DNA from 2 places in the Variovorax sp. OK605 genome. Region 2 is predicted to be linked to the other one. Evidence: riboswitches for the same ligand, from Rfam matches in the RefSeq annotation. Region 2 holds a riboswitch; the other holds the start of a gene.

Region 1 (15,992 bases), on a different contig from region 2:
TCGCCAGCTGGCCGCAGGGCGCGGGGCTCGACAGTTTCGGCTGGCGCGTGAGCATCGCCAACATCGCGGCGGCGGGGCCGTTCTCGGTGTTCGCGGGCATCGACCGCACCATCATGCTGCTGGAGGGCGACGGCGTGCGCCTCTTCACGCACGACGCTCGCATCGACCACCTGCTCGACGTGCCGCACCAGCCCTTCGCCTTCAGCGGCGACGAGGCCATCGACTGCACGATGTTCGGCGGCGCATCGAACGACTTCAACGTGATGACGCGGCGCGGCCAGTGGCGCGCCGACGTGCGGGTGCTCGACGGCGCGAGCGCCCTCGAGGCCGCGCCGCACGGTGTGCTGCTGGCCCTGCGCGGCGCGTGGCGCTTGAACGACCAAGCCTTGCGCGAAGGCGAAGGCCTGCAGTGGGCCGATGCGCCACAGGCGTGGCAAGCGGTGGCCGAGGGATCGGGCGGCAACGATGCGCGATTGATCTCGGTGCGCATCGTGCCAGCCTGAGCTGAAACAACAACAACAACAACGACAACAACGACAGCAAAGACACAGATGAACCCCGCCCACGAACACCCTTCGGCCGACGGCCTCTGGACCGGCCTGCGGCTCGCCGCCGACCCCGATGCGCAAGCCGCCATCGTGGTCGCGCAGGGCGCCATCCGCTGGGTCGGCGCGCGCAGCGCATTGCCCGCCGAGTTCGCGGGCCTTGCGCCGCACGACGGCGGCGGCGCGCTCGTCACGCCGGGCCTGGTCGATTGCCACACGCACCTGGTCTACGGCGGCCAGCGCGCCAATGAATTCGCGATGCGGCTCGCCGGCGCCACCTACGAGGAAGTGGCCAAGGCCGGCGGCGGCATCGTGTCGTCGGTGCGCGCCACGCGCGAGGCCGACGAAGACACGCTCTTCGCGCAAGCCGCCGCGCGGCTCGAACAGCTGCTGGCCGACGGCGTGTGCGCCATCGAGATCAAGTCGGGCTACGGCCTTTCGCTGGAACACGAACGCAAGCAGCTGCGCGTGGCGCGGCGCCTGGGCGAAGCCTACGGCGTCACGGTGCGCACCACCTTCCTGGGCGCGCACGCGCTGCCGCCCGAGTACGCGGGCCAGCCCAATGGAAGCGCCGACTACATCGACCTCGTCTGCAACCAGATGCTGCCCGCGCTCGCGGCCGAAGGCCTCGTCGATGCGGTCGACGTGTTCTGCGAGCGCATCGCCTTCTCGCTCGCCGAAACCGAGCAGGTCTTCCAGGCCGCGAAGGCCTTGGGCCTGCCGGTGAAGCTGCATGCCGAGCAGCTGTCGGACATGGGCGGCGCGGCGCTGGCCGCGCGCTACGGCGCGCTCTCGTGCGACCACATCGAGCACCTGTCGGCCGAGGGCATCGCGGCGATGCGCCGGTCGGGCACCGTGGCCGTGCTGCTGCCCGGCGCGTACTACACGCTGCGCGACACGCACCTGCCGCCCATCGACGCGCTGCGCGCCGCGGGCGTGCCGATGGCGGTGTCCACCGATCACAACCCCGGCACCTCGCCGGCCCTGAGTCTCTTGCTGATGGTCAACATGGCTTGCACACTGTTCCGCCTCGCCGTGCCCGAGGCCCTCGACGGCGTCACCGTGCATGCGGCGCGCGCGCTGGGCCTGCAGGCCACGCACGGCGCCATCGCGCCCGGCATGCCGGCCAACTTCGTGCTGTGGAACGTGCGCGAGGCGGCCGAGCTGGCCTACTGGTTCGGCCAGCGGCCGGTGCGCACCGTGGTGCGGCAAGGCCGCATCGCCGTGGGAGCCGCCGCATGACGCACACGCTTTTCGCCGCCGACGCGCTGCTGCCCGAGGGCTGGGCCAAGGACGTTCTTCTGGCGTGGAACGACGCGGGCCAGCTCACGCAGGTGCAGGCCGGCGTGCCACGCCCCGCCGGCACGCCAGCCGCCGAAGGCCCGCTGATCCCCGGCATGCCCAACCTGCATTCGCACGCCTTCCAGCGCGCCTTCGCGGGCCTCACCGAGCACCGTGCCGAGCAGCACGACAGCTTCTGGAGCTGGCGCACGCTGATGTACCGCTTTGCCGCGCGCCTCGGCCCGCAGCACATGGAAGCCATCGCGACCTGGCTCTACGCCGAGATGCTCGAGGCCGGCTACACCAGCGTGTGCGAGTTCCAGTACGTGCACCACGACGTGGACGGCCGCCCCTACGCCGACGACGCGACCTTGAGCCTGGCCCTGCTGCGCGCCGCGCGGAAGACCGGCATCGGCTTCACGCTGCTGCCCGTGCTCTACCAGACCGCCGGCTTCGGCGACATGCCGCCCACCGACGGCCAGCGCCGCTTCATCCGCTCGACCGAGTCGATGCTGCGCCTGCTCGAAGCGCTCAAGCCCGTGTGCGACGCGCAGGGCGCGCGGCTGGGCCTGGCGCCGCATTCGCTGCGCGCCGTGCCGCCCGAGGCGCTGCGCGACGCGCTGGCGGGGCTCGACGCCATCGACCGCACCGCGCCCATCCACATCCACATCGCCGAGCAGACCAAGGAGGTGGACGACTGCGTGGCCTGGAGCGGCCTGCGCCCGGTCGAGTGGCTGCTCGACCATGCGCCGGTCGACGCGCGCTGGTGCCTCGTGCACGCCACGCACATGAACGACGCCGAGTACGAATACGCGGCCCAGAGCGGCGCGGTGGCGGGCCTGTGCCCGACGACCGAAGCCAACCTGGGCGACGGCATCTTCGACTTCGCCAAGTGGCGCGGCCACGGCGGCGCGTGGGGCGTGGGCTCGGACAGCCACGCCAGCGTCAACGCCGCCGAGGAACTGCTGATGCTCGAATACAGCCAGCGCCTGGGCAAGCGCCAGCGCAACGTGGGCGCCACGGCCGCGCAGCCGCATGTGGCGACTGCGTTCACGCTCGCGGCGGTGCAGGGCGGCGCGCAGGCGGCCGCCCGCGCCGTGGGCGGGCTGGCCGCGGGCCAGCAGGCCGACTTCGTGGTGCTCGACGCATCGCACCTTGCGCTGCAGGGGCTGTCGGCGCCCGATATGCTCTCGGCCCACGTCTTCGCGAGCCACCGCACCTCGGCCATCGGCGCCGTGTGGGTGGCAGGCCGGGCGCGCGTCTCGGCCGGTCGCCACGCGCTGCACGGCGAAGCCGCGGCCGCCTTCGTGGCCGCGCGCACCCAACTACTCAAGTATTGACCCCACCATGGCCTTCACCACCACCGAACCGTCATTCCGCTTTCGCCAGGGCACGCGCCCGCTGCTCATCTCGATGCCGCACGTCGGCACCCATGTGCCGCCCGCATTGGCCGCACGCTTCACCGACGAAGCGCGCCACGTGCCCGACACCGACTGGCACCTCGAGCAGCTCTACGACTTCGCCGACGCGCTGGGCGCCTCGGTGCTCGCGGCCACGCACTCGCGCTACGTGGTCGACCTGAACCGTCCGCCGGACGGCGCCAGCCTGTACCCCGGCCAGAGCGTCACCGGCCTGTGTCCGGTCGACACCTTCGACGACACGCCGGTGTATGCCGACGCCGCCGACGTGCCGGGCGACGAGGAAGTCGCCCAGCGCCGCGACGCCATCTGGCAGCCGTACCACCGCCAGCTGCAGGCCGAGCTCGAGCGCATGAAGGCCGTGCACGGCACCGTGGCGCTGTGGGACGCGCACTCCATCCGCTCGGTGCTGCCGCGCTTCTTCGAAGGCAAGCTGCCCGACCTGAACCTGGGCACCGGCAACGGCATCAGCTGCGACCCGGCGCTGGCCGAGACGCTGCTGGGCATCGGCAAGTCGGCCACGGGCTACACCGCGGTGCTCAACGGCCGCTTCAAGGGCGGCCACATCACGCGCCAGTACGGCAGCCCGGCCGGCGGCGTGCAGGCGGTGCAGCTGGAGATGACGCAGTCGAGCTACATGCAGGAAAAGCTGCCCTTCGACTACCTGCCCGAAGTGGCCGCGGGGGTGCAGCCGCACGTGCGGCGCATGCTGGAGGCGGTGCTGGCGTACGTGGAAGGTCCGCGAAAGGGCTGACGGCTGAGAAAGGGCCGACGGCTGAGAAAAGGCTGACGGCTGAGAAAAGGCTGACGCGTGTCAGGGCCGGCCCGCGGTTTCTACAATCGGGGGCTATGAAGCCCGTTACCTACACCCGCGGCCAGGCCCTGGCCGGCATCCTCGCCAAGCGCATCGCCATCCTCGACGGCGCCATGGGCACGATGATCCAGCGCTTCAAGCTCACCGAGGAACAGTACCGCGGCGAGCGTTTCAAGGACTTCGAGCGCGACGTCAAGGGCAACAACGAACTGCTCTCGCTCACGCGCCCCGACGTGATCAGCGACATCCACGAGGCCTACCTCGCGGCCGGCGCCGACCTGATCGAGACCAACACCTTCGGCGCGACCACCATCGCGCAGGAGGACTACAAGATGGCCCACCTGGCGCGCGAGATGAACCTCGAATCCGCCAAGCTGGCGCGCGCGGCCTGCGACAAGTACAGCACGCCCGACAAGCCGCGCTTCGTGGCCGGCGCCCTCGGCCCGACGCCCAAGACCGCCAGCATCAGCCCCGACGTGAACGACCCGGGCGCGCGCAACGTCGACTTCGAGTCGCTGCGCGCGGCCTACTACGAGCAGACCGAGGCGCTGGTCGAGGGCGGCGCCGACGTGATCCTGGTCGAGACCATCTTCGACACGCTCAACGCCAAGGCCGCGCTGTTCGCGGTGGACGAGTACTTCGACAACAGCGGCAACCGCCTGCCGCTGATCATCAGCGGCACGGTGACCGACGCCTCGGGCCGCATCCTGAGCGGGCAGACCGTGACCGCCTTCTGGCACAGCGTGCGCCATGCGCAGCCGCTGGCCATCGGCCTGAACTGCGCGCTGGGCGCGGCGCTGATGCGCCCGTACATCCAGGAACTGGCGCGCGTGGCCGGCGACACCTTCATCAGCTGCTACCCGAACGCCGGCCTGCCCAATCCGATGAGCGACACCGGCTTCGACGAGACGCCCGACGTCACCTCGCGCCTGCTGCACGAGTTCGCGGCCGAGGGGCTGGTGAACATCGTGGGCGGCTGCTGCGGCACCACGCCGGACCACATCGCGGCCATCGGCCAGGCCGTGGCGCCGATGGCCGGGCGCGCGCTCGGCGGCAACAACGCCGGCTTCTACAAAGAAGCGGCGTAGGCGCGAGGTCGCGCTCGGTGCGTCGGCGCGCGGTTGCGCCCGATGCCTGGCCGCGCGGTCGTGCTCGATGCGTCATGGCGCGGTCGCACTCGATGCATGAACGCGCGGTCGCAATCGATGCATGAACGCGCGGTCGCAATCGATGCATGAACGCGCGGTCGCGCTGGTGGCCGATTGACAGGCTCTCGGCCCCCCGCCTACGCTGGAGCGCAAGGAGCCTCGCCATGAACACATTCGCCCTGCGCTGGATCGGTATCGGCGCGCTCGCCTTGGCCCTGCCGCTCGCGGCGCAGGCGCAGCAGGCCTTCACCCGCGGTGCCGTCAACCTGCGCGCCGGCCCCTCGGGCGACTACCCGCTGGTGGCCCGGCTCGCGCCCGGCCAGCCGGTGGACGTGGTCGGCTGCACCAGCGGCTACGGCTGGTGCGACGTGGTGCTGCCCGACGGCGGGCGCGGCTGGGTCTGGTCGCGCAACCTCGACTACGCCTACCAGGACCAGCGCGTGCCGCTGGCCACCTACGGCGCGGTGATCGGCGTGCCGATCGTCGCCTTCGCCATCGGCAGCTACTGGGCCGACTACTACCGCGACCGCCCCTGGTACGGCGACCGGCGCTGGTGGGGCAACCGGCCGCCGCCGCCCATGGCGGGCTGGCGTCCGCCGCCGCCGGTGCGCCCGGGCTGGCAACCGCGGCCCTGGCAACCCGGGCCGGGGTTCCGGCCGCCGGGCCCCGGGTTCCGACCGCCGCCCGCGCCGGGGTTCCGCCCGCCACCGGACCCGGGCTTCAGGCCGCCGCGGCCGCAGCCCGGTTTCCGTCCCGGCCCCGCACCGGGCATGCCGCATCCGCACCCGGGCGGCGGCGGGCGTCCGCGCGGCGGTGGTGGTGGTGGCGGGCATGGGGGCCACGGCGGCGGTGGTGGCCATGGGGGCGGCCACGGCGGTGGGCATGGCCGCTGAACCGGCTGCCCGCCCGGCCTAGATTCCGCCGGTCTTGACGCCGCAGGTCCCCGCGGCCTGCCGGTCGCGCGCGATCAGCGAGACGAAGCGCTGTGCGCCCAGCCCCAGCGGGCGCTCGCGCGACCACACCACGTCGACCCACAGGTCGAGCCCGTTGCTGAGGTTCTCGAACGGAATCTCGATCAGCGCGCCCGCCGCCACGTGCGGCTTGGCGAAGTTGCGCTGCAGCCAGCCCCAGCCCAGCCCGGCGGTGATCAGGCTCAGCGCGGCCAGCGCGTTGTCGGTGCGCCAGACGTGGCGCGCGAACACGAAGCGCGGGTCGCTGGTGGCCAGGTCGCGCCCGGCCACCACGATCTGCCGGGTGTTGGTCAGGTGGTCCTCGCGCAGCCGGCCGCCGTTGGTCGCCAGCACGGGGTGGTCGGGTGCGATGACGGCCACCATCAGGTCGCTGCCGACCTCCTGGAAGCCTTCGCGGCCATCCAGGCTCGGGCGCTCGAACACCAGCGCCAACTGGGCGCGGCCGCTGTGCAGCAGGTCCAGCGCGTCGGCCTGCGGCGCGGCCAGCACCTCGACCTGCAGCAGCGGGTGCTCGCGCGCCAGCTCGGCCAGCGGGCCGCTCCACGGCGCGGCCAGCAGCTCGGGCGCAATGGCCAGCGTGAGCCGGTCTTCCAGTCCCTGCGTGAGTGCCAGCGCCTGCACCTGCAGCTGCCGCAGCTGCGCCGCCAGCAGCCGGGCCTGCGGCTCCAGCGAACGCGCCGCGGGCGTGGGCTGGGGCTCGCGGCCGCTGCGGTCGAACAGCGGCAGGTCGAGCTCGGCCTCGAGGTTGGCGATGGCCATGCTGACGGCCGACGGCACCTTGCGCAAAGCCCGCGCCGCGGCCGAGAAGGAGCCGTGGTCGATCACGGCCAGGAAGACTTCGACGTTGTCGCTGGAGAAGGCCATGGCGGTCGATCTATCAATAAAACTGAAACAAGTTAACTTTTTATATCAGCAAGGGACACATAAAGTCCAGTCATCGCAGTCAACAACCAAAGAGAAGCGTCATGCAGGGCATTCAGCGTCGAATCGTTTACATCAGCCTTTATGAAGGCATCGCCATCGTCGCGGCCAGCGCCGGCCTGGCGCTGATGACGGACGCCGGCCTGGGCCATTCGGGCGTGCTGGCGGTGGGCGCGTCGGTCATCGCGGTGATCTGGAACCTGGTCTTCAATGCGCTGTTCGAGCGCTGGGAATCGCGCCAGGCCGTGCGCGGGCGCAGCGTGCGCCGCCGCATCGCCCACGCCATCGGTTTCGAGGGCGGGCTGATCGCCTTCCTGGTGCCCATGTTCGCCTGGGGCCTGGGCGTGTCGCTGTGGCAGGCGCTGGTGATGGACCTGGGCCTGGTGGTGTTCTTCCTGGTCTACACCTTCGTCTTCAACTGGGTCTTCGACCGCGTGTTCGGCCTGCCCGCCTCCGCCACGGGCGAAGCACAACCGGCATAAAAACCACGTAAGCCTGCGCTTACTTAACTGCCATTGCCGGTCGCTGCAGGCTTGCGTGCGCCGGCGGCGCGCATCGCCAGGGCGCCGTTCAGGCGCAGGCGCTCGGTGTCGTTGAACAGCGTCTCGCGCAGCCGGGCCTGCTCGGCCTCGGAGGCGCGCGCGTAGCGGTCGATCCGGGCGTTCCATTCCTGGTTCTGCTGGTCGAGCGCCGCGAGGTTGCTGGCCACTTCATGCCCGTAGACCTCGCTGCGCGCGGCAAAGCGCTCCTGCGGGCTCGCGCCGCGCGCGTCCAGCGCCTCGGTCTGGCGCATCACGTCGCCGTGCGCCACGGCCTCGCGGCGCACCTCGCGCTGCTCCGGCGAGAGCCAGGCCTGCTCGCTCTGCGCCAGCGCGGCGGTGCGCTGCTCGGGCGTGAGGGCGGTGTTGGCGAGCGCCTCCAGCTTTTCCGTCATGAAGCGGTCCTGCCGGATCTGGTCGCCGAACAGGCCTTCGATTTCCTCGGGCCTGAAGTACTGGCGGCGCAGCGCCTCGCGCGCCTCCAGGCTGCGGCGCAGCTGCGCGGGGTCGCCGGGCGCGGGCGGCGGCAGCGTCACCAGCGCCTCGTGCATGTCGACGTAGCGTTCCAGCAGCCCCAGGGCGCGCACGCGCCAGTCTTCGCGCAGGTGCCTGGCCAGCAGGGCGGGGGCGCGGGCCATGAGCGTGGCCTTGCTGTCGGCCTGGGCCTCGGAGAGCACCTGGTCGAAGATGGCGATAAGGCCGCTGCTCAGCAGCGCGTCCGGCGCGGCGGGTGCCGCGAGCGGCCGGGGTTCGGGGCTCGGCGCGGCGGCAGCTGCGGTGCCCTGTGTTTCCGGCATGGGGGCCGGAAGGTCGGCCACGTCGGAGCCGGCCGCCAGCCAGCCGCCGCCCACGGCGAGCAGCAGCGCGCCGCCCGCGGCCCACAGCGTCCAGCGCGTGCGAGATGCCAAGGCCAATGCGCTCAGAGCCCCGCGCTCTTCAGCCGCGCGGCCTGTTCCTTGAAGATCGCCGGCACCTTCTTCTCGTAGTACGGGAACTGGCTGCCGTAGGTGTTGCCGAGCACCTGGTTGACCTCGTCGAGGTGGTTCTGGCGGTAGTCGCCCAGGTGCGTGCCCAGGCGGGTGGTGCAGGTGGCGAGCAGGCCGTCGTTGGCCTCGCCGAAGAAGGCGAGGGTGCCCAGCGCCGACAGCGGCGCGTCGCTCAGGTCGAACAGGTTGAAGCCGGTCGACACGCCCGACCACGAGTAGTAGCGCACCCCGTTGACCAGCGCCGCGCCGCTCTTCACGTCGCACGAGGCGCCCGGCGCGGGCCGGCCCTGCGGAAAGCTGGCGTCGAAGGCCGCGCCGCCCGCGGTGGTCAGCGAGGCCAGCGCGTTCAGCGGCACCTCGGGCAGCTGGCCCGGGTCCTTGCCCGAGAGAAAGCCGATCACGCTCGTGAGCAGGCCCACGGCCTTCACCACCACGGTCTGGCCGATGCCGCCTTCGGGCAGCTTCGCCAGCAGATCGGCCACCTTCGAGCCGCCGTTGGCGCCGCCCACCGAGGTGACCGAGGCGACCATGTCGGGTGCCACGGCGGCCACGTAGCGCACCGTGGGCGCGCCCTGCGAATGGCCGATCAGGTTGAACTTGAGCGTGGGGTTCTTCTCCATCGCGCGGATGGTCTTGAGCTCCTGCAGCAGCTGCTCGCCGCGGATCTCGGAGGTGTTGGTGCCCGACATCTGGGCCACGTAGACCCGGGCACCCGCGCCGGCCAGCGCATCGGGAATGCCGTAGAAGTAGTCGACGCCCAGCAGGTTGTCGAAGCCGAGCAGGCCGTGGACCAGCACGATGGGGTATTTCGTCTTCGCCTCGCTGGACGTGGCGCGTGCCGTGACCAGTGTCGAGCTGCCGCTGGCGGCCGACCGGGCCGCGGGTGTCACCAGAGTCGCTGCGGCTGCCATTGCGCAGCAAAGAACCACGTTCCACGTCTTGGCCATTCGGCACTCCCTTTCGTCGCTTTCGCGTTGGTTAAAAAAACGAACGTTCGTTCGGAAACGGTGGCCGCATTCTGTGGATCGAGGCGGGAATGGAAACTGGGGTTTCCCCCCGGCAGGTTTCGAATCGCCCTAAAATGCGCGACTTCCCAAGGAGCGTTGCAGCGGTGGGCCTCACAGGCCCGCCGTCAGGCTTGGGGCGACAACGACGCTCGCCTGTTCGACTCTTCCGCAGGTGAGGCCATGTCCCAGATTTCCGCTCCAGCCACCCCAGATTCCTCTTCCGGCGCTCCCAGCGCTTTCGGCGCTTCCGGCGCCCAGGCCGCTCCGCCCCCCATGAAGCTCTCCGGTCTCGAACCGGTCGCCATCGGCGCGGGCACGCTGTTCGTCAACATCGGCGAGCGCACCAACGTCACCGGCTCCAAGGCCTTCGCGCGCATGGTCCTGAACGGCCAGTTCGAAGACGCCCTGGCCGTCGCGCGCCAGCAGGTGGAGAACGGCGCGCAGGTGATCGACATCAACATGGACGAGGCCATGCTCGACAGCAAGGCCGCCATGGTCCGCTTCCTGAACCTGATTGCCAGCGAGCCCGACATCGCGCGCGTGCCGGTGATGGTCGACAGCTCGAAGTGGGACGTCATCGAGGCCGGCCTGCGCTGCATCCAGGGCAAGGGCATCGTCAACTCCATCTCCATGAAGGAGGGCGTGGACAAGTTCAAGCACGAGGCCAAGCTGGTCAAGCGCTACGGCGCCGCCGCGGTGGTCATGGCTTTCGACGAGAAGGGCCAGGCCGACACCTACGCGCGCAAGGTCGAGATCTGCGAACGGGCCTACCGCATCCTGGTCGACGAGGTGGGCTTCCCGCCCGAAGACATCATCTTCGACCCGAACATCTTCGCCATCGCCACCGGCATCGAGGAGCACGACAACTACGCGGTCGACTTCATCAACGCCGTGCGCTGGATCAAGCAGAACCTGCCGGGCGCCAAGGTGTCGGGCGGCGTGAGCAACGTGAGCTTCAGCTTCCGCGGCAACGACCCGATGCGCGAGGCCATCCACACCGTGTTCCTGTACCACGCGATCCAGGCGGGCATGGACATGGGCATCGTCAACGCCGGCATGGTCGGTGTGTACGACGACCTGGAGCCCACGCTGCGCGAGCGCGTGGAAGACGTGGTGCTCAACCGCCGGCCCGACGCGGGCGAGCGCCTGGTCGAAGTGGCCGAGACCGCCAAGAGCGGCGCGAAAGACGAGAGCAAGCGCCTCGAGTGGCGTGGCACGCCGGACAACCCGGTGCACGTCAACCAGCGCCTGTCGCACGCCATGGTGCACGGCATCACCGACTTCATCGTCGAGGACACCGAAGAGGCCTACCAGCAGATCCTGGCCAAGGGCGGCCGCCCGCTGCACGTGATCGAAGGCCCGCTCATGGACGGCATGAACATCGTGGGCGACCTGTTCGGCGCCGGCAAGATGTTCCTGCCGCAGGTGGTCAAGTCGGCGCGCGTCATGAAGTCGGCCGTGGCCCACCTGCTGCCCTACATCGAGGAAGAAAAGCTGCGCGACGAGGCCGCGGGGCGCGATGTGCGCACCAAGGGCAAGATCATCATCGCCACCGTGAAGGGCGACGTGCACGACATCGGCAAGAACATCGTCACCGTCGTGCTCCAGTGCAACAACTTCGAAGTGGTGAACATGGGCGTGATGGTCCCGTGCCACGAGATCCTGGCGCGTGCCAAGGTCGAGGGCGCGGACATCGTGGGCCTGAGCGGCCTGATCACGCCGAGCCTGGAAGAAATGCAGTACGTGGCCGGCGAGATGCAACGCGACGACCATTTCCGCATCAAGAAGATCCCGCTCATGATCGGCGGCGCCACCACCAGCCGCGTGCACACGGCCGTGAAGATCGCGCCGCACTACGAAGGCCCCGTGGTCTACGTGCCCGACGCCTCGCGCAGCGTGAGCGTGGCGCAGAGCCTGCTCTCCGACCAGGCCGCCACGTACATCGACGAGATCAACGCCGACTACGACAAGGTGCGCACGCAGCACGCCAACAAGAAGCAGGTGCCGCTGTGGCCGCTGGCCAAGGCGCGCGCCAACAAGACCCCGGTCGACTTCGCGAGCCACCTGCCGCCGGTGCCCAAGTTCATCGGCCGGCGCCTGTTCAAGAACTTCGACCTCACGGAGCTGGCCAAGTACATCGACTGGGGCCCGTTCTTCCAGACCTGGGACCTGGCGGGCCCGTTCCCAGCCATCCTGAAGGACGAGATCGTCGGCACCGAGGCCGTGCGCGTGTACGCCGACGGCCAGCGCATGCTCAAGCGCCTCATCGAAGGGCGCTGGCTCAGCGCCAGCGGCGTGATCGGCTTCTGGCCGGCCAACACCGTGAACGACGACGACATCGAGCTGTACACCGACGAAAGCCGCAGCGAAGTGGCGCTCACCTGGTACGGCATGCGCCAGCAGACCGAGAAGCAGCAGATCGACGGCGTGATGCGCCCGAGCCGCTGCCTGTCGGACTTCGTCGCGCCCAAGGACAGCGGCCTGAAGGACTACGTGGGCATGTTCGCCGTCACGGCCGGGCTGGGCGTCGAGAAGAAGGAGAAGTACTTCATCGACGACCTCGACGACTACTCGGCCATCATGCTCAAGGCCCTGGCCGACCGGCTGGCCGAGGCCTTTGCCGAGGCGATGCACCACCGCGTGCGCACCGACCTGTGGGGCTACGCGCCCGAGGAAGGCCTGAGCAACGACGACATGATCGCGGAGAAATACCGCGGCATCCGCCCGGCGCCGGGCTACCCGGCCTGCCCCGACCACAGCGTGAAGGGCCCGATGTTCGACCTTCTGGGTTGCGCGGACATTGGCATGACCCTGACGGAAAGCCTCGCTATGATGCCCGCCGCCAGCGTCAGTGGTTTCTACCTGGGTCACCCCGATGCGACGTACTTCAACGTCGGCAAGATCGGGCACGACCAGCTGCAGGACCAGGCCGCGCGGCGCAAGCAGAGCGAAGCCGAGCTCGAGCGCCTGCTGGCACCGAACCTTTGAACCTGCCGGCCGGCGTGGCCGACCGGCCCCGGGAGTTGTTATTCAGAAGCTGATGTTTGCAGCCGCGCACTACGCGGCATTGGCGGTCTTTGTCTTCAGCTGCTGGGGTTTCGGCCGCGCCCTGCTGGGCCGCCTGGCGCCGCCGCCGCGCCGCGACGCCGCGCTGGAGGCGGCCATGGCCGTGTCGCTGGGCGTGGGCTTTTTCATCTGCGCGTTCCAGGCGCTCGCCATCTTCGGCGCCTTCAAGACCGCCGCGACCGTGACGGTGGTCGTGGCGGGCTTCGTGGCCGCGGCGGTGCAGCTGCCGTCGTGGCTGCGCGAGCGGCGCGAGCTGCGTGCCATGCGCGCGAACGAGGTTGCCGTGCCGTGGCGCTACGTCGAGCGCGTCGCGATGATCGCGCTGGCCCTGGTGGCGCTGCCCGCGCTGGTCGCCCCGCTGGCCCCGCCCATCGCCTTCGACGAGCTCATGTACCACCTGCCCTACGCGCGCCAGGTGGCGCAGCAGGGCTCGCTGGGCATCCACGAGTGGCTGCGCTACCCCTGGTTCCCGTACAACTACAACCTGCTCTACGCCGCCGCGCTGCAGGTGGGCGACGACGTGCTGCCGCACTTCCTCAATGCGCTGGCGGGCGCGCTGTCGGTGGTGATGGTCTACCGCCTGGGCGTGCTGCACGCCAGCCGGCTCACGGGCTGCATCGGCGCGGCCATCTGGCTGGGGCTGGGCGACTACTCCAACGCGCTGATCGACATGGGCGTGGCGCTGTTCGTGCTGTCGGCCTGCGTGGCGCTGTGGTGGTGGCGCGAATCGGAGCCGGGCGAACCGGGCAAGGCCGGCAAAGTCGGCAAGGGGATTCATGGCGGCATGCACTGGCTCGGCGTGGCCGGCTTCTGCCTCGGCCTGGCCGCGGGCTCGAAGTACCAGGCGCTGATCTTCCTGCCGCTGGTGACGCTGTTCGTCATCCGCCACGAGCGCCGGGTCAAGGCCTGGGCGCTGGTGTTCGCCTGCTTCCTGCTCCCGTGCATCTACTGGTACGCGCGCAACGCCATCATGACCGGCGACCCGTTCAACCCGATCGGCGCGCGCGTGTTCGGCTTCACCGAGTGGACGCCGGCCGACTACGTGCAGCAGGTGGCCGACGTGCGCGTGCACGCCGAGCTGCCCAACGCGCTGATCTGGGCCGTGTTCTTCGCGCCGTTCAGCGTGCTGTGGAAGCGCTCGGCCGCGGTGCGCGCCGCCGGCTGGTTCTGCCTGTACTCGGTGGTCGTGTGGGTCGTGACCTCGCGCTACCCGCGCTACCTCACGGCCTCGTTCCCGCTGCTGGCGGCCATCGCGGCCATCGGCTGGCAGGTGCTGTTCGGCTGGGCCGCGGCCGGCGTGCGCCGCATGAGCGGGAACAAGCCCGCGTCCGATGCCGCAACCTCTGCAGCCTCCGCTACAGCCACTGTGGCCACCGGCGCCATGAGCCGCGACACCGCGCGCTCCGGCGCCCGCGCGGGCGACTGGGTGCTCGTGCTGCTGCTGGCCGTGCTGGCCGCCGTGGCGGTGCGCCAGACCGCGGTGAAGGTCGCCATGGTCTCGACCACGCCCGAGGCGCGCGAGGCCGTGCTGCGCCAGCATGTGCCGGGCTATGCCGTCATGGACTACCTGCGCCACAACGCCACCGGCCGCGTCTATCAGATTGCCTTGAACGAGGCCATCTACTACGGCCCCAACCCGATCTGGGGCGACACGCTCGGCCCCTGGCGCTACACCGATTTCGGCGCGCTGTCGGGCGGCGACCTGGCGCGCAAGCTCGGCGGCCTGGGCTTCACCGCCATCGTGCTGCCGAACGCGGTGGTGCCGGTGTTCAGCGCGCGTGTCGACTTCGACAGGTACTTCGCGGTGCAGTACGAGAAAGACGGCAGCCGGGTCTACCGTATCCTTCCCGCCGCAGCACCATGACCGACACCGAAGCCCTTGCCGTCCGCGACCGCCGCAGCGCCTTGCGCATTGCCGCCGTCATCCCTTGCTACAACGAAGCGCTGGCCATCGCCCAGGTGGTGGCCGGCTTCCGTGCCGCGCTGCCCGAGGCGCAGATCCACGTCTTCGACAACAACTCCAGCGACGACACCGCCGCCGTCGCGCGCGCGGCCGGCGCCACCGTCACGCACGTGGCGCTGCGCGGCAAGGGCAACGTGGTGCGGCGCATGTTCGCCGACGTGGAGGCCGACGTGTACGTGATGGTCGACGGCGACGCCACCTACGACGCCGGTGCCGCGCGCCGGCTCATCGACCGGCTGGTAGGCGACAACCTCGACATGGTGGTGGGCAACCGCGTGGACGACGGCCACGACGCGCTCACCTACCGCGCCGGCCACCGGCTGGGCAACCGCATGCTCACCGGCGCCGTGGCGCAGCTGTTCGGCGGCGCGCTCACCGACATGCTCTCGGGCTACCGCGTGTTCTCGCGGCGCTATGCCAAGTCGTTTCCCGCGCTGTCGCGCGGCTTCGAGACCGAGACCGAACTCACCGTGCACGCGCTCGAACTGCGCATGCCCTACGCCGAGGAAAGCACGGCCTACAGCACGCGGCCCGAAGGCTCGGTCAGCAAGCTGTCGACCTACCGCGACGGCTGGCGCATCCTGAAGACCATCTGCAAGCTGTTCGTGAGCGAGCGGCCGCTGCAGTTCTTCTCGACCATCGCGGGGGTGCTGGTGCTGCTGTCGATCGCGCTGGTGGTGCCGCTGTTCATGACCTACATGCACACCGGCCTGGTGCCCCGGCTCCCCACGGCGGTGCTGGCCACGGGCGCGATGCTGGGCGCGATGCTGTCCTTCGTGTGCGGCATCGTCATGCACACCGTCACGCTGGGGCGCCAGGAGGCCAAGCGCCTGCGCTACCTCGCCATTCCGGGCGTGCGCGAGCGGGCTTCGTCCGCCGCGCCATGAAGATCGGGCGCGAGTTCCTGTCGTTCGCCGTGGTCGGCGTGATCGGGCTCGTGGTCGACGTGGTGGTGCTGTACCTGCTGGCGCCGCTGCTGGGCTGGTACGTGGCGCGGGTGGTGTCGTTCCTGGCGGCGGCCACCACCACCTGGGCCTTCAACCGGCGCTACACCTTCGCGGCGAGTGCAGCGAGCGCGGCGGCCGGCCGCTCCGTCTGGCGTGAATACCTGGGCTACCTGGCCACCATGGCCGGCGGCGCGGTGCTCAACTACGGCGCCTATGTGCTGACCCTGCACTGGGTCGAGGGGCGCTGGGCGGCTGCCCTCGGCGTGGCCGTGGGCAGCGTGGCGGGCATGAGCGTCAACTTCCTGTCGGCGCGCTACCTGGTCTTTCGCTCGCACCGCGGCGGCTGAGCGCCGCAGTGCCCGGCCGGCGCTCAGTGCGCGCCGGAC
Region 2 (15,992 bases):
GCCCGAAGACCTGTCGGGCAAGAGCATCGGCGTGGAGCTCGGCGGCTTCGAGGAGCGCAAGGCGCGCGAGCTCGACAAGGCGCTCACCGACAAGGGCATGAAGGGCATGACCATCCGCACCTTCGAGAACTTCGCCATGGCGTTCCAGTCGCTGCGTGCGGGCCAGGTCGACGTGGCCCTGTCGATCGACTCGACCGGCGCCGAATACCAGAAGCGCGGCGACTTCGAGCGCGTGCTGCACGGCCTGTTCCCCACGCCGGTGGCGCTGGCCTCGCGCAACAAGGACCTGGCCGCCGCGATGGCCAAGGTCATGAACGACATGAAGGCCGACGGCAGCTTCCAGAAGCTGTTCGACCAGTACGGCGTGAAGGCCGTCGACGGCGCCGTGGCCGTCAAGGGCCCGGCGGGCTGAGCCGCGCCGTCACCGAGCACACGAAGGAACGTTCATGGGACAAGGCTGGAGCTGGTCGGGGTTCATCGACTATCTGTTCAATCCGTACATCCTCAGCGGCGCGGTCACCACGCTGTGGCTCACGCTCGCTGCGATCGCGGGCGGGCTGGTCGTGGGGTGCGCGCTGGCCCTGGCCCGCCTGTCCAGCCGCCGCTGGGTGGCCGGGCCGGCGCACTTCTACATCTGGGTGTTCCGCGGCACGCCGCTGCTGGTGCAGCTGATCATCATCTACACCGGCTTGCCGCAGCTCGGGCTGAAGCTGTCGGTGATCGAGTCGGCGCTGCTGGGCCTGATCCTCAACGAGGCCGCCTACCTGGCGGAGATCGTGCGCGGCGGCATCCAGTCGATTTCCGCCGGGCAGACCAACGCGGCGCGCGCCGTGGGCTTCAGCAGCGCGCAGACCATGCGCTACATCGTCATGCCCCAGGCCATGCGCCTGATCGTGCCGACGCTGGGCAACAGCATCAACGGGCTGCTCAAGACCACCTCGATCACCTCGGTGATCTCGATGGAGGAGCTGCTGCGCCGCACCCAGGTGCTGATCCAGGAGAAGTTCATGGTGCTCGAGCTGTTCGTCGTCGCGGCCATCTACTACCTGCTGATGACCACCGCCTGGGACTTCATCCAGCGGCGCATCGAGCGCCACTACGGCCGCGCCTACGGCAATGCGAGCGCGCCGGTGGTGCCCGCGGAACCCGCGCTCGAGCAGCGCTAGACGGAAGAGAACGCCCATGAGCACCTACGACCTGATCCTGCGCAACGCCGACATCGCCACCGCGGGCGACCGCTACACCGCCGACATCGGCGTGCGCGACGGGCGCATCTGCGCCATCGCGCAAGGCCTGGACGCCAGCGCCGCGCGCGAGATCGATGCGCGCGGCCGCCTCGTCACGCCGGGCGGCGTGGACGGCCACTGCCACTTCGACCAGCCGACCAGCGACGGCTCGCGCTTCGCGGACGACTTCCTCACGGGCACGCGCTCCGCGGCCTGCGGCGGCACCACCACCGTGCTGCCCTTCGCAGCGCAGCAGAAGGGCCACAGCATCCAGGAAGCGGTGGATGACTACCACCGCCGCGCCGAGGGCAAGGCCGTGATCGACTACGCCTTCCACCTGATCGTGGCCGACGCCACGCGCGACGTGACGCAGCGCGAGCTGCCCGCATTGATCGAGAAGGGCTACACCTCCTTCAAGATCTACATGACCTACGACGACCTCAAGCTGGACGACCGCCAGATCATCGAGGTGCTGGCCACCGCGCGCCGCCACGGCGCGATGACGATGATCCACGCCGAGAACAGCGACTGCATCGCCTGGCTCACCGAGCAGCTGCTCGACGCGGGCCTCACCGCGCCGCGCTACCACAGCAGCTCGCGGCCGATGGCGGTGGAGCGCGAGGCAACGCACCGCGCCATCGCGCTGGCGGAGCTGGTCGACACGCCCATCCTGATAGTGCACGTGTCGGGCCGCGAGGCCGTCGAGCAGATCCACTGGGCGCGCGGGCGCGGCCTGCCGATCCACGCGGAAACCTGCCCGCAGTACCTGTTCCTGAGCGCCGAGGACCTGGGCATCGACCCCGACGATCCGATGCACGGCGCACGCTGCATCTGCAGCCCGCCGCCGCGCGACAAGGCCAACCAGCAGTTCATCTGGAACGGGCTGTCCAGCGGGCTGTTCACCATCTTCTCGTCCGACCACGCGCCCTTCAACATGAACGGCAGCGACGGCAAGCGCGTGGCCGGCGACGACGCCTCGTTCGACCGCATCCCGAACGGCATTCCCGGCGTGGAAACCCGCCTGCCGCTGCTCATGAGCGAGGGCGTGCTCAAGGGGCGCATCGACATCCACCGCTTCGTGGAGCTCACGGCCACCAACCCGGCGCGGCTGTACGGGCTGTACCCGCGCAAGGGCACCATTGCAGTCGGCAGCGACGCCGACTTCGTGGTGTGGGACGTGTACGCCAAGGGGCAGGAGAAGCGGCTCACCAACGACATGCTCCACCACGCCGTCGACTACACGCCGTACGAAGGCATGGCGTTGCGCGCCTGGCCGGGCATCACCGTGTCGCGCGGGCGCGTGGTGTGGGAAGACGGCGAATTCCTGGCCGAGCCGGGCTCGGGCCAGTTCCTTCCGTGCCTGCGTCCGCGTGCGCCGAACGACGGCAATCCGCTGGACAAATGGCTCTGAAGCCGCCGGGCCGCGCCGCCATGCGGCCCTGATAAGCTCACCCGCCCTTGTGGCCCACGCCATTCTCCGCATGCCCAGCCTTCCCAGCCCCACGCAGCCCGCCACCATCACGATCGCACCCCTGGAGGTGCGCTCGGCCAGCCTGGCCGAGCAGGCCTACGAGCGGCTGCGCACGCTCATCCTCGACCGCCAGATCTCGCCCGGCAGCCCGCTGCAGGAAGCGCGGCTGGCGGAAGACCTGCGCATTTCGCGCACGCCGATGCGCGAGGCGCTCGTGCGGCTGGCGGGCGAAGGGCTGCTGGTGCGGCGCGACGCGCGTTCCTACGCCGTGCGCGCGCTGGGCACCAAGGAGTACTTCGACTGCATGCGCGCGCGCGAGGTGATCGAGGGCGAAGCCATCGCGCTGGCCGTCGGCAAGATCACCGACGCCGAGATCGATGCGCTCGAGGCCGACATCGCCGCGCTCGGCGGCGGCGAGCACAGCGAGACCGAGCACTGGCACTTCGACGACCGCTTCCACCTGCTGATCGCCACGGCCAGCGGCAACGTGGTGTTTCCGCGGCTGGTGGAGGAACTGCGCGTCAACGCGCGGCTGTTCCGCCTGCACAGCCCGCTGCACAGGCAGCCGGAGAACCACGACGAGCACGGCGAGATCATTCGCGCGCTGCGTGCGCGGGACGCGGAGCGCGCCCGCACGGCGATGCGCGATCACCTGCGCAGCCTGCAGGAAGACGTGCGGCGCGCGCTGATCGAATAAGCGACCGAACGGAAGCAGCCGGACAGCTGCAGCCGGACGGCTGCAGGCGAGGGTTCAGGCGTCCGGATGCCGACCCGCGTGCCCCGCGATCGCCTCGACGATCTGCGGCCACATCGACACCGGCAGCGCATGCCCCATGCGCGGAATGCGCAACAGCGTCGCCCCCGGAATGGCATCGGCCACGTCGACGCCGCAGGCCACCGGCACCAGCGGATCGGCGTCGCCGTGGATCACCAGCGTGGGCACGCGCACGCCGCGCAGCGCGGGCCCGCGGTTGCCCGAGGCCAGGATGGCCGCGAGCTGGCGCGCCACGCCGGGCGGATTGAGGCCGCGCAGGAAGACGAGCTGCGCTCTTTCGGTGTCGCGCGCCTCGTCGAGCGGAAAGGCCGACGGGCCGCGCAGCACGCGCCACACCTTGGCGTAGTGCGGCAGGTAGGCCTCGAAATTCGTGGGCGACGGCGAGAACAGCATGGCCATGGCTTCCGGCGTGGGCGGTGGCAGGCCCGGCGCGCCGGTGGTCGACATGATGCTGGTGAACGACAGCAGCCGGTGCGCATGGTGAATGCACAGCTCCTGCCCGATGGCGCCGCCCATCGAGGCGCCCACGACGTGCGCGCGCGCAATGCCCAGCGCGTCGAGCAGCCCGACGCAGTCGGCGGCCATGTCGCGCAGGGTGTAGGGCACCTGCAGCGCCCGGCCGGCCATGGCGTCCAGCATCAGCGCCTGGATGTCGGGCACGCCCAGGTGCGTGAGGTAGGTCGAGTGGCCGATGTCGCGGTTGTCGAAACGGATCACGCGCAGCCCGCCGGCCTCGGCGAGGCGGGCGCAGAACGCGTCGTCCCACGCGACCATCTGGGCGCCCAGGCCCATGACAAGCAGCATCGGCGGCGCGCCCGGGTCGCCGAAGCTGTCCCAGGCGAGCTCGATGCCGTTGGCGCGCGTGCGCCGCTCGACGCGTGGCGCGGCGGCGCTCATGCCAGAAAGCTCCGGCTCACTTGCGCTGCAGCATCTTGGTGACTTCGTCGACGTTGGCCTGGATGCGCTGGCGCACCACGTCGAAGGCATCGGCCTGCGACTTGGCGGCCAGGTTGGCCAGCTCCTTGATGTCGTCGACGGCGCGCTGGAACGACTGGCGGCCGAGCTCGTCGAGCTTGGACAGGTTTTCCTTGGGGTCCTTGCCGGGCATGCCCTTGGCGGCCGTCTGCCACTCGCCGATGGCGGTCTTGATCATCTCGGTCTGCCGCTGCACCACGGCCTGCAGCCCCTGGTAGGACTTCTCGTTGGCTTGCATCAGCGCCTGCAGGTCCTTGCGCCCGCTGTCCAGCAGCTTGCCGGCGCCGCCGGTCAGGTTGAGGTTCTGCAGCCGGTCGGCCATGCCCTTCAGCGGATTGAGCATGTCCGCGGCGTCCGGCATCGCCTTCTTCTCGCTGGCGGTGCTGCTGGTGCTACTGCTGCTGGAGGTGGTCTTCTTGGCGGCGGCTTTCTTGGCAGTGGCCATGGTGCGGAATCTCCTGTGTCGGGTGAACGGGTGGGTGGCTGGGACCGGCCGGGCGGCAAAGTCCCTCGCCACGATACGCGCACAGGCGCGCCCGGGGCTTGCCGCCGCGACAAAAATGCCTGCGGGATTTCCCTTGGAGGCCGGGCTTGCCTGCTTTCGCCTTACATCGGCGGCGCGAAGCCGTCGCGCCCGGCCGTCACGCGCAGCGCGGTGGGCGTGCCGTTCTTTTCCTGCGCGCTGATCATCACCTTGGCGCCGGGCACCAGCAGCGCGTCGGTGCCGGGGCGGAAGGTGACCACCGGCACGTCGGGCGGCACGATGACGGTCTTCTCGCCGCCCTTGTAGGTCAGCCGCAGCTGCTGCCCGCCGCGCACCGACTTCGGCGCGGAGGCCAGGTCGGCGACCGTGGCGTTGGTCATGGTGCTGTCGGGCATCAGGTCCCACGGCCGGTGGCCTTCGCCGGTGCCGCGCGCGGCCTCGGGGAACACCACCACCTCGAGCGCCTTCTGCGTGCCGTCGGGCTGCGGCATGGCGGCGGTGCCGATGAAGCTGCCGCGCTTGATGTCGGACAGCTTGATGCGATAGACCTCCGAGACCGGCATGCCGGCCGGCCGCGCGAGCGAGACGACTTCGCCGCCGCGGTCCTGGACCACGAGGGTGCTGGCATCGACGCGCACGATGGTGCCGCGGATGCGCACGGTGTCGGCGCCTTGGGCCGCGGCAATGCCGGGGAGGGCGGCGCCCAGGCACAGGGCGGTGGCGGCAAGCAGTGCGCTGGAGGCGCGGAACGAGAGGGTCGGCATGGCGGCGTGGGGAGGCTGGTGGAGGTGCGGCCAATGTACGTCGCGCCGGCCAATCGTGCCCGCGGCCGACTTACGGCGGAATGAGCAAGGGCCGCAGGCCGGGCGGTGCGGCATGCGGCCCTTTTCAGGCAAGGCGCCGCTTTGTCAGCCTCTCAGCCTCTCAGCCCGTCAGTCGATCAGCCCGATCTCGAGCGCGCCCGCCGTGGCCGGGTTGCGCGAGCCGACCATCGCGAAGAGCTTGCTGCCCTGGCTCGCGAAATGGAAGGCGGTGCCGAACGACGCCGCGCGCATGTTGACCGGGCCGACCGCGCCCATGGAGCCCAGCGTGGCGCCGAACGTGCCGGTGGCACCGCCCGGGAGCACCTGCGTGCGTGCATAGCCCGACGCGTCGATGGCCGTGCCGCCCCAGCTGCCGTTGGTGGCGCCGCCGCGCGCCGTGACGGCGGGCCAGGTGGCGCGCTCCGCCAGGCCGATCCGGAACACCGACGTCGTGGGCGTCGACGGCACGATGCCGGCCGAGAGGTAGACGTTCTCGTTGCCCACGCGCGCGATCGCGAAGCTGCCGCGGTCCGCCGGGTTGCTCACGTTCACGATGTTCCAGGTGTCGACGCTGGCGCCGGGCGACACCGTGTAGGTCAGCAGCGTGGCCGCGGGGCAGGTGTCGATGCGGTAGATCGTGCTGTTGTTGCACAGGTAGAGCGCGGTGCCGCCGCTGGCGACCTGGATCTGCGTGATCGACGAGTCGCCGCCCGCGGCCGTCAGGTTGACGCCCAGCCGGTTGTAGACGCCGTCCAGCGCCGCCTGCGTCTTCACCAGCGCGCGCGATGCCACGAAGGGCCGCACGCCGTAGCTCACCGGCGTGACCTGCGCCACCGCGAACGGGAACGAGCCGACCACCGTGTCCGCGGCCAGGCGGAAGCGCGCCGTGTTCACGGGGCTGGCGATCCGCGCGCTGTCGAACACGAAGCTGCCGGCTTCGGCCGCGTCCTCGGAGAAGCTGCCCGAGGCGGCCGTGCCGGTCTCGTCGGTCATCTCGTAGCGCTTGCTGTCCAGGTTCAGCGCCAGCGCCTGGCGCGTGCCGTTGCTGGCGTAGACCTTGTAGCGGCCGTTGCGCGCGTCGGGTGCCGCGCCGGTGTCGATCAGGTTGAGCTGCAGGTAGCCCTGCGTGTTCGGGTTGCGCGAGCCCACGAGCACCGACAGCGCGCCGCCCTGCATCGCGAAGTACCGGCTCGTGCCGCCGCTGTTGACGCCCCGGATGCCTTCGGGCTGCAGCGCGAAGGTGCCGCCCACCGGCATCGCCAGGCTGGCGTAGGTGCCGTCCGTGCCGGTGCTCGTGCGCACCGAGTTCGCGCTGTCGATCAGGTTGCTGCCCCAGCTGCCCGTGGTCGATGCGCCGACGCCGCGCGTGGCGGGCCAGCTCGAAGACTCGGGCAGGCCGATGCGCATGAACTGCACGGCCGGCGCGGTGCTGACGCCGCCGGCCAGGTACACGTTTTGCCCGCCGATGCGCGCCATGCGGAAGTTCGCGACATCGCCGGCGTTGGCCACGTTGGTCCCGACCCAGGTGTCGTCGGTGCCGGACGCGACCGCGTAGGTGCGCTTCGAGGCCGCGGGGCAGAGGTCGATCTTGTAGATCACCGCGTCGTTGCAGATCTCGAGCACGGTGCCGCTGCCCGACAGGCGCATCGACAGTATCGCGGAGTCCTGCGCGTTGCCCGGGCTGCGCGTGACGCTGAAGCGGTTGTAGGTGCCGTCCAGCAGCGCCGCGGTGGCGACGAACTCGCGGGCCGCCACGAAGGGCTGCGCGGCGTAGGCGACGGGGCTCGCATACGCCGTGGCGAACGGGAAGGCGCCCACGATGGCGTCCGCCGTGACCCGAAAGCGCGAGGTGTTGGCCGCGGTCGTGATGCGGCCGCTGGCGAACACGTAGGTGCCGGGCTCGGTGAAGTCCTCGCCGAACGTGCCCGACTCGGGCAGGTTGGGGCTGTCCGTCATCGTGTAGCTGCCGGCGTCGAAGTCGACCGTCAACTGCTGCTGCGTGCCGTTGGCCGCGTAGACGCGGTAGGTGCCGTTGCGCGCGTCGGCGATGTCCTGGGTGCCTTGGGTGCCCTGTGCTGCCTTGGCCTTGACCAGTGCGGGCGCCGGCGCCGCGGCTTGCGTGTTCGGCGCGGCATTGCCGCTGCCGCTCGCCAGCGGCAGGCCGCCGCCCGCGCCTTCACCCCCGCCCCCGCCGCCGCAGGCCGCCAGCAAGGCCGCCAGACCGCAACCCGTGAGATATCTCGTCATCCTCATGTGAGCCCTCTTTCTTGTACGAGGGGCTCGGCAGAAAGCCGGCTGGCTGCTGAACCGAACCCTGGGGAAATCGTAAAAAGAGGTGTCTTGAACCCGCAGGGTGGCGAATGTCAGCCTGCCCGGGGGCGCAAATCCCCCGGATTGGCTGCGCCTGCCGCCGCGTCTACAATCCGCGGTTCCGAGGAGCGTTGCAGCGCCATCAGGCGTGAGGCTCGGACCACATCGCAACCACGCTCACCCGCTGTTCTCGCGGTGAGTCCTTCCCCGTACGCAGTGGCATCTTTCAAACCAGTTTTGGAGTCCTCATGAGCGCTGTTCTCAAGCCCAACCCCGTTTCGACCGCCAACCAGGCGATTGCCGACCTCTCCCTCGCCGCCTGGGGCCGCAAGGAAATCCGCATCGCCGAAACCGAGATGCCCGGCCTGATGGCCATCCGTGAAGAGTTCTCCAAGGGCCAGGCGCTCAAGGGCGCGCGCATCACGGGCTCGCTGCACATGACCATCCAGACGGCCGTGCTGATCGAGACGCTGCAAGCCCTGGGCGCCGACGTGCGCTGGGCCTCGTGCAACATCTTCTCCACGCAGGACCACGCCGCCGCCGCCATCGCCGAAAAGGGCACGCCGGTGTTCGCCATCAAGGGCGAGTCGCTGAAGGACTACTGGGACTACACCCACGCCATCTTCGACTTCGGCCCCAAGGGTTCCAAGGGCGAAGGCCCGAACATGATCCTGGACGACGGCGGCGATGCCACGCTGCTGATGCACCTGGGCCAGCGCGCAGAGAAGGACCTGGGCGTGCTCGCCAACCCGACCAGCGAAGAAGAACGCATCCTGTTCGCGGCCATCAAGGCCAAGCTGGCTGTCGATGACAGCTGGTACACCCGCAAGTCGGCCGAAATCATCGGCGTGACCGAAGAGACGACCACCGGCGTGCACCGCCTGAACGAAATGTCGGCCAAGGGCACGCTGCTGTTCCGCGCCATCAACGTGAACGACTCGGTCACCAAGAGCAAGTTCGACAACCTGTACGGCTGCCGCGAGTCGCTGGTCGACGGCATCAAGCGCGCAACCGACGTGATGATCGCTGGCAAGGTGGCACTGGTGGCCGGCTACGGCGACGTGGGCAAGGGCTCGGCACAGGCACTGCGCGCACTGAGCGCCCAGGTGTGGGTCACTGAAATCGACCCCATCAACGCCCTGCAGGCCGCCATGGAAGGCTACAAGGTCGTGACGATGGAGTACGCCGCCGACAAGGCCGACATCTTCGTGACGACCACCGGCAACAAGGACGTCATCACGCACGACACCATGGCCAAGATGAAGGACCAGGCGATCGTCTGCAACATCGGCCACTTCGACAACGAGATCGACGTCGCGTCGATCGAGAAGTACGAATGGGAAGAGATCAAGCCGCAGGTCGACCACATCACCTTCCCGGACGGCAAGAAGATCATCCTGCTGGCCAAGGGCCGCCTGGTGAACCTGGGCTGCGGCACGGGCCACCCGAGCTTCGTGATGTCGTCGTCGTTCGCCAACCAGACCATCGCCCAGATCGAGCTGTTCACCAAGCCCGACGCCTACCAGGCCGGCAAGGTCTACGTGCTGCCCAAGCACCTGGACGAAAAGGTCGCGCGCCTGCACCTGAAGAAGGTCGGCGCCATGCTGACCGAGCTGACCGACTCGCAGGCCGCCTACATCGGCGTGAGCAAGAACGGCCCTTACAAGCCGGACACGTACCGCTACTGATCCGCGCATGCGCGCCGATCAACTGTTGGTAGAGCGCGGCCTGGCCGCGTCGCGTTCGCAGGCCGTGCGGCTCATTGCCGGCGGCATGCGCTGGCGCGACGCGGGCACGAGCGACGCCTGGCGCTCGGTCGTCAAGAACAAGGACGAGGTGCCCGAATCCGCGGAGCTCGAGCTCGACGACGCGGCCGAGGCGCGCTACGTCTCGCGCGGCGGGCTCAAGCTCGAAGGCGCGCTGGCGGTGAGCGGCGTGGACCCGGCCGGCAAGCTGTGCCTCGACGTGGGCCAGTCGACCGGCGGCTTCACCGATTGCCTGCTGCAGCGCGGTGCCGCCAAGGTGGTGGGCGTCGACGTCGGCCACGGGCAGCTGCATGCGAAGTTGCGCGAGGACGCGCGCGTGGTCGCCATCGAAGGCGTCAATGCGCGGGCGCTGTCGGCCGATGACCTCGCCGAGGAGCCTGAAGAGGGCGACGAAGGCGAGCCGGAAGAAGGCGCAGGGGAGTCTTCTGCCCCGCGCTTCGACCTGATCGTGGGCGACCTGTCGTTCATCTCGCTCACGCTGGTGCTGCCGGCGGTCGTGGAGTTCCTGGCCGACGACGGCCAGTTGCTGATGCTGGTCAAGCCGCAGTTCGAACTGCAGCCCGGCCAGGTCGGCAAGGGCGGCATCGTGCGCGACGAGACCATGTATGCGGTGGTCGAGAAGCGCCTGCACGACGCCTGCGCGGCGCTCGAGCTGAAAGTGCTGCGCTGGTTCGACAGCCCGATCGCCGGGGGCGACGGCAACCGCGAGTTTTTCATTCACGCCGTTCGTGCCGACCGGGCGAACGACGCTTCCTGAGGAGACGCAGGTGCGCCTTCCGCTGAGTTTCGAATTCTTCCCGACCAAGACGCCCGAAGGCGCGGTCAAGCTGCGCGCCGCGCGCCAGCAGCTGTACGTGCGCAAGCCGCAGTTCTGCTCGGTCACCTATGGCGCGGGTGGCTCCACGCACCAGGGCACCTTCGGCGCGGTGCAGGAGATCCTGTCCGAAGGCGTGGACGCGGCCAGCCACTTCTCGTGCATTGGCGCCACGCGCGCCACGGTGCGCGAGCAGCTCGCCGAACTCAAGGCCATGGGCGTGAAGCGCCTGGTGGCGCTGCGCGGCGACCTGCCGAGCGGCTATGGCATCGGCGGCGAGTTCCTGTATGCGAGCGACCTGGTCGCCTTCATCCGTGAAGAGACCGGCCGCGACTTTCACATCGAGGTGGCCTGCTACCCCGAGATCCACCCTCAGGCCCGCTCGCCCGAAGCCGACCTGCAGGCCTTCGCCGCCAAGGTGAAGGCGGGTGCCGACTCTGCGATCACGCAGTATTTCTTCAGCGCCGAAGCCTACTTCCGCTTCGTCGACGACGCGCGCAAGCTGGGGCTCGACACGCCGATCGTGCCGGGCATCATGCCCATCACGAGCTCGACGCAGCTCATGCGCTTCTCGGACGCCTGCGGCGCCGAGATCCCGCGCTGGATCCGCCTGCGGCTGCAGGGCTTCGGCGACGACACGGCGTCGATCAAGGCCTTCGGCCTCGACGTGGTCACCGAGCTGTGCGCGCGGCTGCAGGAAGGCGGCGCCCCGGCGCTGCACTTCTACACGATGAACCAGTCGGCGGCCACGCTGGCCGTGCTGGAGCGCCTGGATTGAGAGGGCGGCGCGCGGCGCTGGCGGCGGGTTCGCTGCGCGGGGGGCTTCGCCTGGCCCTTGTCGCGGCGGCTTGCGCGCTCGCAGGCTGCGCCATGCCGCCGGCCAGCGACGGCAGCAAGCTGCAGCCGCTGCCGCGCGCCATCGCGGTGCCGCCGGGCGCCGCGCCGCGCTCCAGCGTGCCCTCGGTGCGCTATGACCTCGCCGTGTCCGGCTCCGGTGAATTGACGCCGGACGACGGCGTGCCCGGCGACGACGGCCCGCGCGAGGTGTTCGAGCGCGGCGGCGCGTCGTGGTACGGCATCCAGTTTCACCAGCGCAAGACCGCCAGCGGCGAGCGCTTCGACATGACCGCCATGACGGCGGCCCACAAGACACTGCCTTTCAACACGCGCGTGTGCGTTCGCAGCCTCGTCAACGGCAGCGAGGTGCTGGTGCGCATCAACGACCGCGGCCCCTATGCGCTGGGCCGCGTGATCGACCTGAGCCGCGCGGCGGCCGACCGCATCGGCCTGACCGGGCTGGGCATCAAGCAGGTGGCGCTGACGGTGGTTGACCGCGACGGCATGCGTTGCGGCGGCTTGCCGGTGGAAGCGAGCGATGCGCAGGCGCCGGTGGCGGCCGCCGAGCCGAAGCAGCGCGCCAGGGCGCAGGTTCCGGCGCGGCGCAAGGCGGTCGTGCCGGCCCGTCGGCGCAAGTAAGCCCGCCAGCCCGGCGGGGCTCGGGCCCGGAGGCTCAGCCGCCCGATTCGAGCGAGAAGGCGGCGTTGCGGTCCTGGCCCAGACGCTCCACCAGCTGCGGCAGCGCGGCCGCGAGCAGCGGTTTCAGCGTGTAGGGCGGGTTGATCAGGAACATGCCGCTGGCCGGCAGGCCCGGGCGCTGCGTGGCGCCAGAGGCAGCGTCCTTGGTGATCTTGCTCGATTTGACCGTCAGCGTGGCGTGCAGCCACGACTTGCCGGCCTTGGTCGCCATCGTCTTCAGGCGGCGCGGCAGGTCGTGCGCCTCGGGGCGCGGAATGATCGGATACCAGACCGCGTAGGTGCCCGTGGCGAAGCGCTTGAGCGCCTCGGCCGCGAAGTCGAGCACGCGGCCGTAGTCGGTCTTCATTTCGTAGCTCGGGTCCATCAGCACCAGCGCGCGGCGCGAGGGCGGCGGCAGGAACTTGGTGGCGCTGCCGAAGCCGTCTTCGTTCAGCACGGCGATCTGGCGGCCGGCCTCGAGCTGGGCGATGTTGGCGCTCAGCGTGCGGCCGTCGGTCGGGTGCAGCTCGAACAGCTTGAGCTTGTCGTGGTCGCGCAGCAGGTGCTGCACGATGAACGGCGAGCCGGGGTAGACGCGGGCGCCGCCGTTGGGGTTGAAGTCGTGAATCACTTCCAGGTAGCGCGCAATGGCGTCGGCGACCGGAGCTTCGGCTTCGGGCGCTACTTTTTTGGTAGCGGACTTCGCAGCAGGGGCGGGCGTGCCGGGTGTTTTCTTGCCTGAAAGAAGGCGCAGGATGCCTTCGGCCGCTTCGCCGCTGGTGCCGGCGTAGTCGCCATCCAGGCGGTACAGGCCGGCGCCGGCGTGGGTGTCGACCACCGTGAGGGCGGCTTCTTTTTCGAGCATGTGCTCGAGCGTGGCAATCAGCACCGTGTGCTTGAGCACGTCGGCGTGGTTGCCGGCATGGAACGCGTGGCGGTAACTGAACATAGGGGGAGGATGGTAACGGTGTTGGGCCCTGCATATGCGCATTTGCCAGCACAAGGCCATTCTTTATATAATCGCGGGCTTCGCAGCGTTTTTGTAGCCCCGCGGCGAAGACTTCAAACCACCTAAGAGATTCCCACCAGAGGAACGCCGACCGTGGAAAAGGGCTCGCCAAACCCTCTTCAAAGAGAAAAACTCATGACCAAAACGTTCAGCGCCAAGCCCGCTGACGTGACGCACGAGTGGTTTGTGATTGACGCGACCGACAAGGTCCTCGGACGAGTAGCCAGCGAAGTTGCTCTCCGTTTGCGCGGCAAACACAAGGCCATTTATACGCCTCACGTCGATACCGGTGACTTCATCGTCATCATCAACGCCGCGCAACTGCGCGTCACCGGCGCCAAGTCGATCGACAAGGTGTACTACCGTCACTCGGGCTACCCGGGCGGTATCACGGCGACGAACTTCCGCGACATGCAATCCAAGCACCCGGGCCGCGCCCTGGAAAAGGCTGTCAAGGGCATGCTGCCCAAGGGCCCGCTCGGTTACGCGATGATCAAGAAACTCAAGGTGTACGGTGGCGCTGAGCACCCGCATACCGCCCAACAGCCCAAAGTGCTGGAACTGTAAGGAGCCTTGAGAATGATTGGTGAATGGAACAATGGCACCGGCCGTCGCAAATCCAGCGTCGCCCGCGTGTTTCTGAAAAAAGGCACCGGCAAGATCACGGTCAACGGCAAGGACATCCAAGCGTTCTTCGGCCGTGAAACCTCGATCATGATCGCGAAGCAGCCCCTGGCGCTGACCAACAACCTCGAAGCTTTCGACGTGATGGTCAACGTGAACGGCGGCGGCGAATCGGGTCAAGCTGGCGCCACGCGCCACGGCATCACCCGTGCCCTGATCGACTACGACGCAACGCTCAAGCCCGTGCTGAGCCAAGCCGGCTTTGTGACGCGCGATGCGCGTGAAGTCGAACGTAAGAAGGTCGGTCTGCACTCCGCCCGTCGCCGCAAGCAGTTCAGCAAGCGCTGATCTGTTCACTGCGAACACGAAGCCGCCCTCGGGCGGCTTTTTCATTGCAGGGCCGCCTTCGGGCTGCCTTTTTCATTGCAAGGCCGCCTTCGGATTGCTTTTTCGTTGCCGAGGTCGCATCCGACCCCACTTGCGTTGGGGTGCACGCCACACCCCGCCTGCCGAAATTGCGGCATTGCAGTAGCATTGGTTCCATTGGCCGCATGTACGGCCCCAAGGAGTGATTACCCCATGAGCGCCGTAGCCGAAAACATCCAGACCCAGATGCCAGAGCCCATCGTCTTCACCGACAGTGCGGCAGCCAAGGTGGCCGACTTGATCGCCGAAGAAGGCAATCCCGACCTCAAGCTGCGCGTGTTCGTGCAAGGTGGCGGTTGCTCGGGCTTCCAGTACGGTTTCACCTTCGATGAAATCACCAACGAAGACGACACCACCATGACCAAGAACGGTGTGTCGCTGCTGATCGACGCCATGAGCTACCAGTACCTGGTCGGCGCCGAGATCGACTACAAGGAAGACCTGCAGGGCGCCCAATTCGTCATCAAGAACCCGAACGCCACCAGCACCTGCGGCTGCGGATCGAGCTTCTCGGCCTGATGCCTGGATGCTGCTGACCCAGCCTCCCCAGAAAGCCGCCTCCGGGCGGCTTTTTCGTTTCCGCTCCAGTTTCTGTTTCTCCTCTTTCCGATCTTCCCCGCCTGCCCATGACCTCAGAGGCTGAAACCCCCGTCGATCCCGTTCGCAAGAGCCTGCTGTGGCTGGTCGCCGTCGGCTTCTTCATGCAGACGCTCGACGCCACCATCATCAACACCGCGCTGCCGGCGATGGCCGCGAGCCTGGGCGAGAGCCCGCTGCGCATGCAATCGGTGGTGGTGGCCTACGCGCTGACCATGGCGATGCTGATCCCCGCCTCGGGCTGGATCGCCGACCGCTTCGGCACGCGGCGCATCTTCTTCTGCGCCATCGTGCTGTTCGCCGCCGGCTCGGTGCTCTGCGCGCTGTCGCACGGCCTGGGCCAGCTGGTGGCCGCGCGGGTGGTGCAGGGGCTGGGCGGCGCGCTGCTGCTGCCCGTGGGGCGCCTGGCGCTGCTGCGCACGGTGCCGCGCGGGGAGTTCCTGCAGGCGATGAGCTTCGTGGCCATTCCGGGCCTCATCGGGCCCTTGCTGGGCCCCACACTGGGCGGCTGGCTGGTGCAGTACGCCTCCTGGCACTGGATCTTCCTGATCAACGTGCCCGTCGGCCTGCTGGGCTGCCTTGCCACGCTCAAGTACATGCCCGACCTGCGCGGCGCGGTGCAGAAGCGCTTCGACAGCGTCGGCTACGCCATGCTGGCCTTCGGCATGGTCGCGATTTCGCTGTCGCTCGACGGCGTGGGCCTGCGCCAAGGCGGGGTCATGGTCCTGCTGATCTTCGGCTTCGCCAGCATCGTCACCTACTGGCTGCGCGCCTCGCGCACGCCCGAGCCGCTGTTCGCGCCCTCGCTCTTCCACGTGCCCACGCTCAGCATCGGGCTGATCGGCAACCTGTTCTCGCGCCTGGGCAGCAGCTGCATGCCGTTCCTGGTGCCGCTGCTGCTGCAGGTGTCGATGGGCTATTCGCCGGTGCGTGCCGGGCTGATGATGCTGCCGATCGCGATGGCCGGCATGGCCATGAAGCGCGTGGCCACGCCGCTCATCACGCGCCACGGCTACCGCCGCGTGCTGGTGGTCAACACCATCCTGGTGGGCTGCACCATGGCCAGCTTCGGCCTCACGGCGCCGGGCCAGCCGATGGCGCTGCACGTGGTGCAGCTGCTGGCCTTCGGCGCGGTCAATTCACTGCAGTTCACGGCCATGAACACCATCACGCTGAAGGACCTGGACGGCAGCATGG

The links. Region 2 has a riboswitch for S-adenosylhomocysteine ahead of ahcY (adenosylhomocysteinase). Riboswitches for the same ligand answer to the same signal wherever they lie in the genome.
Region 1: it holds a riboswitch for S-adenosylhomocysteine, as region 2 does, so the genes downstream of both, metH (methionine synthase) here and ahcY (adenosylhomocysteinase) in region 2, are expected to answer to the same signal.

Annotation. Positions count from the first base shown of each region.
Region 1 covers NZ_FOWL01000004.1:592,771-608,762, reverse strand. Annotated here, with positions in the region: gene BM013_RS14235 (HutD/Ves family protein) at 1-503, shown strand, start outside; gene hutI (imidazolonepropionase) at 552-1,787, shown strand; gene BM013_RS14225 (formimidoylglutamate deiminase) at 1,784-3,166, shown strand; gene hutG (N-formylglutamate deformylase) at 3,174-3,998, shown strand; gene BM013_RS14215 (homocysteine S-methyltransferase family protein) at 4,094-5,146, shown strand; gene BM013_RS14210 (SH3 domain-containing protein) at 5,371-6,099, shown strand; gene BM013_RS14205 (LysR family transcriptional regulator) at 6,118-7,041, opposite strand; gene BM013_RS14200 (PACE efflux transporter) at 7,143-7,580, shown strand; gene BM013_RS14195 (lipase secretion chaperone) at 7,604-8,545, opposite strand; gene BM013_RS14190 (esterase/lipase family protein) at 8,557-9,513, opposite strand; S-adenosyl-L-homocysteine riboswitch at 9,713-9,788, shown strand; gene metH (methionine synthase) at 9,811-12,618, shown strand; gene BM013_RS14180 (ArnT family glycosyltransferase) at 12,671-14,560, shown strand; gene BM013_RS14175 (glycosyltransferase) at 14,557-15,546, shown strand; gene BM013_RS14170 (GtrA family protein) at 15,543-15,953, shown strand; gene BM013_RS14165 (amidohydrolase family protein) at 15,977-15,992, opposite strand, start outside.
Region 2 covers NZ_FOWL01000010.1:177,900-193,891, reverse strand. Annotated here, with positions in the region: gene BM013_RS25805 (ABC transporter substrate-binding protein) at 1-412, shown strand, start outside; gene BM013_RS25800 (amino acid ABC transporter permease) at 447-1,166, shown strand; gene hydA (dihydropyrimidinase) at 1,183-2,637, shown strand; gene BM013_RS25790 (GntR family transcriptional regulator) at 2,708-3,394, shown strand; gene BM013_RS25785 (alpha/beta fold hydrolase) at 3,449-4,369, opposite strand; gene phaP (TIGR01841 family phasin) at 4,386-4,892, opposite strand; gene BM013_RS25775 (hypothetical protein) at 5,054-5,695, opposite strand; gene BM013_RS25770 (hypothetical protein) at 5,864-7,987, opposite strand; S-adenosyl-L-homocysteine riboswitch at 8,162-8,230, shown strand; gene ahcY (adenosylhomocysteinase) at 8,293-9,732, shown strand; gene BM013_RS25760 (TlyA family RNA methyltransferase) at 9,740-10,567, shown strand; gene metF (methylenetetrahydrofolate reductase [NAD(P)H]) at 10,578-11,402, shown strand; gene BM013_RS25750 (septal ring lytic transglycosylase RlpA family protein) at 11,495-12,100, shown strand; gene BM013_RS25745 (23S rRNA (adenine(2030)-N(6))-methyltransferase RlmJ) at 12,135-13,088, opposite strand; gene rplM (50S ribosomal protein L13) at 13,284-13,715, shown strand; gene rpsI (30S ribosomal protein S9) at 13,728-14,120, shown strand; gene erpA (iron-sulfur cluster insertion protein ErpA) at 14,352-14,717, shown strand; gene mdtD (multidrug transporter subunit MdtD) at 14,825-15,992, shown strand, end outside.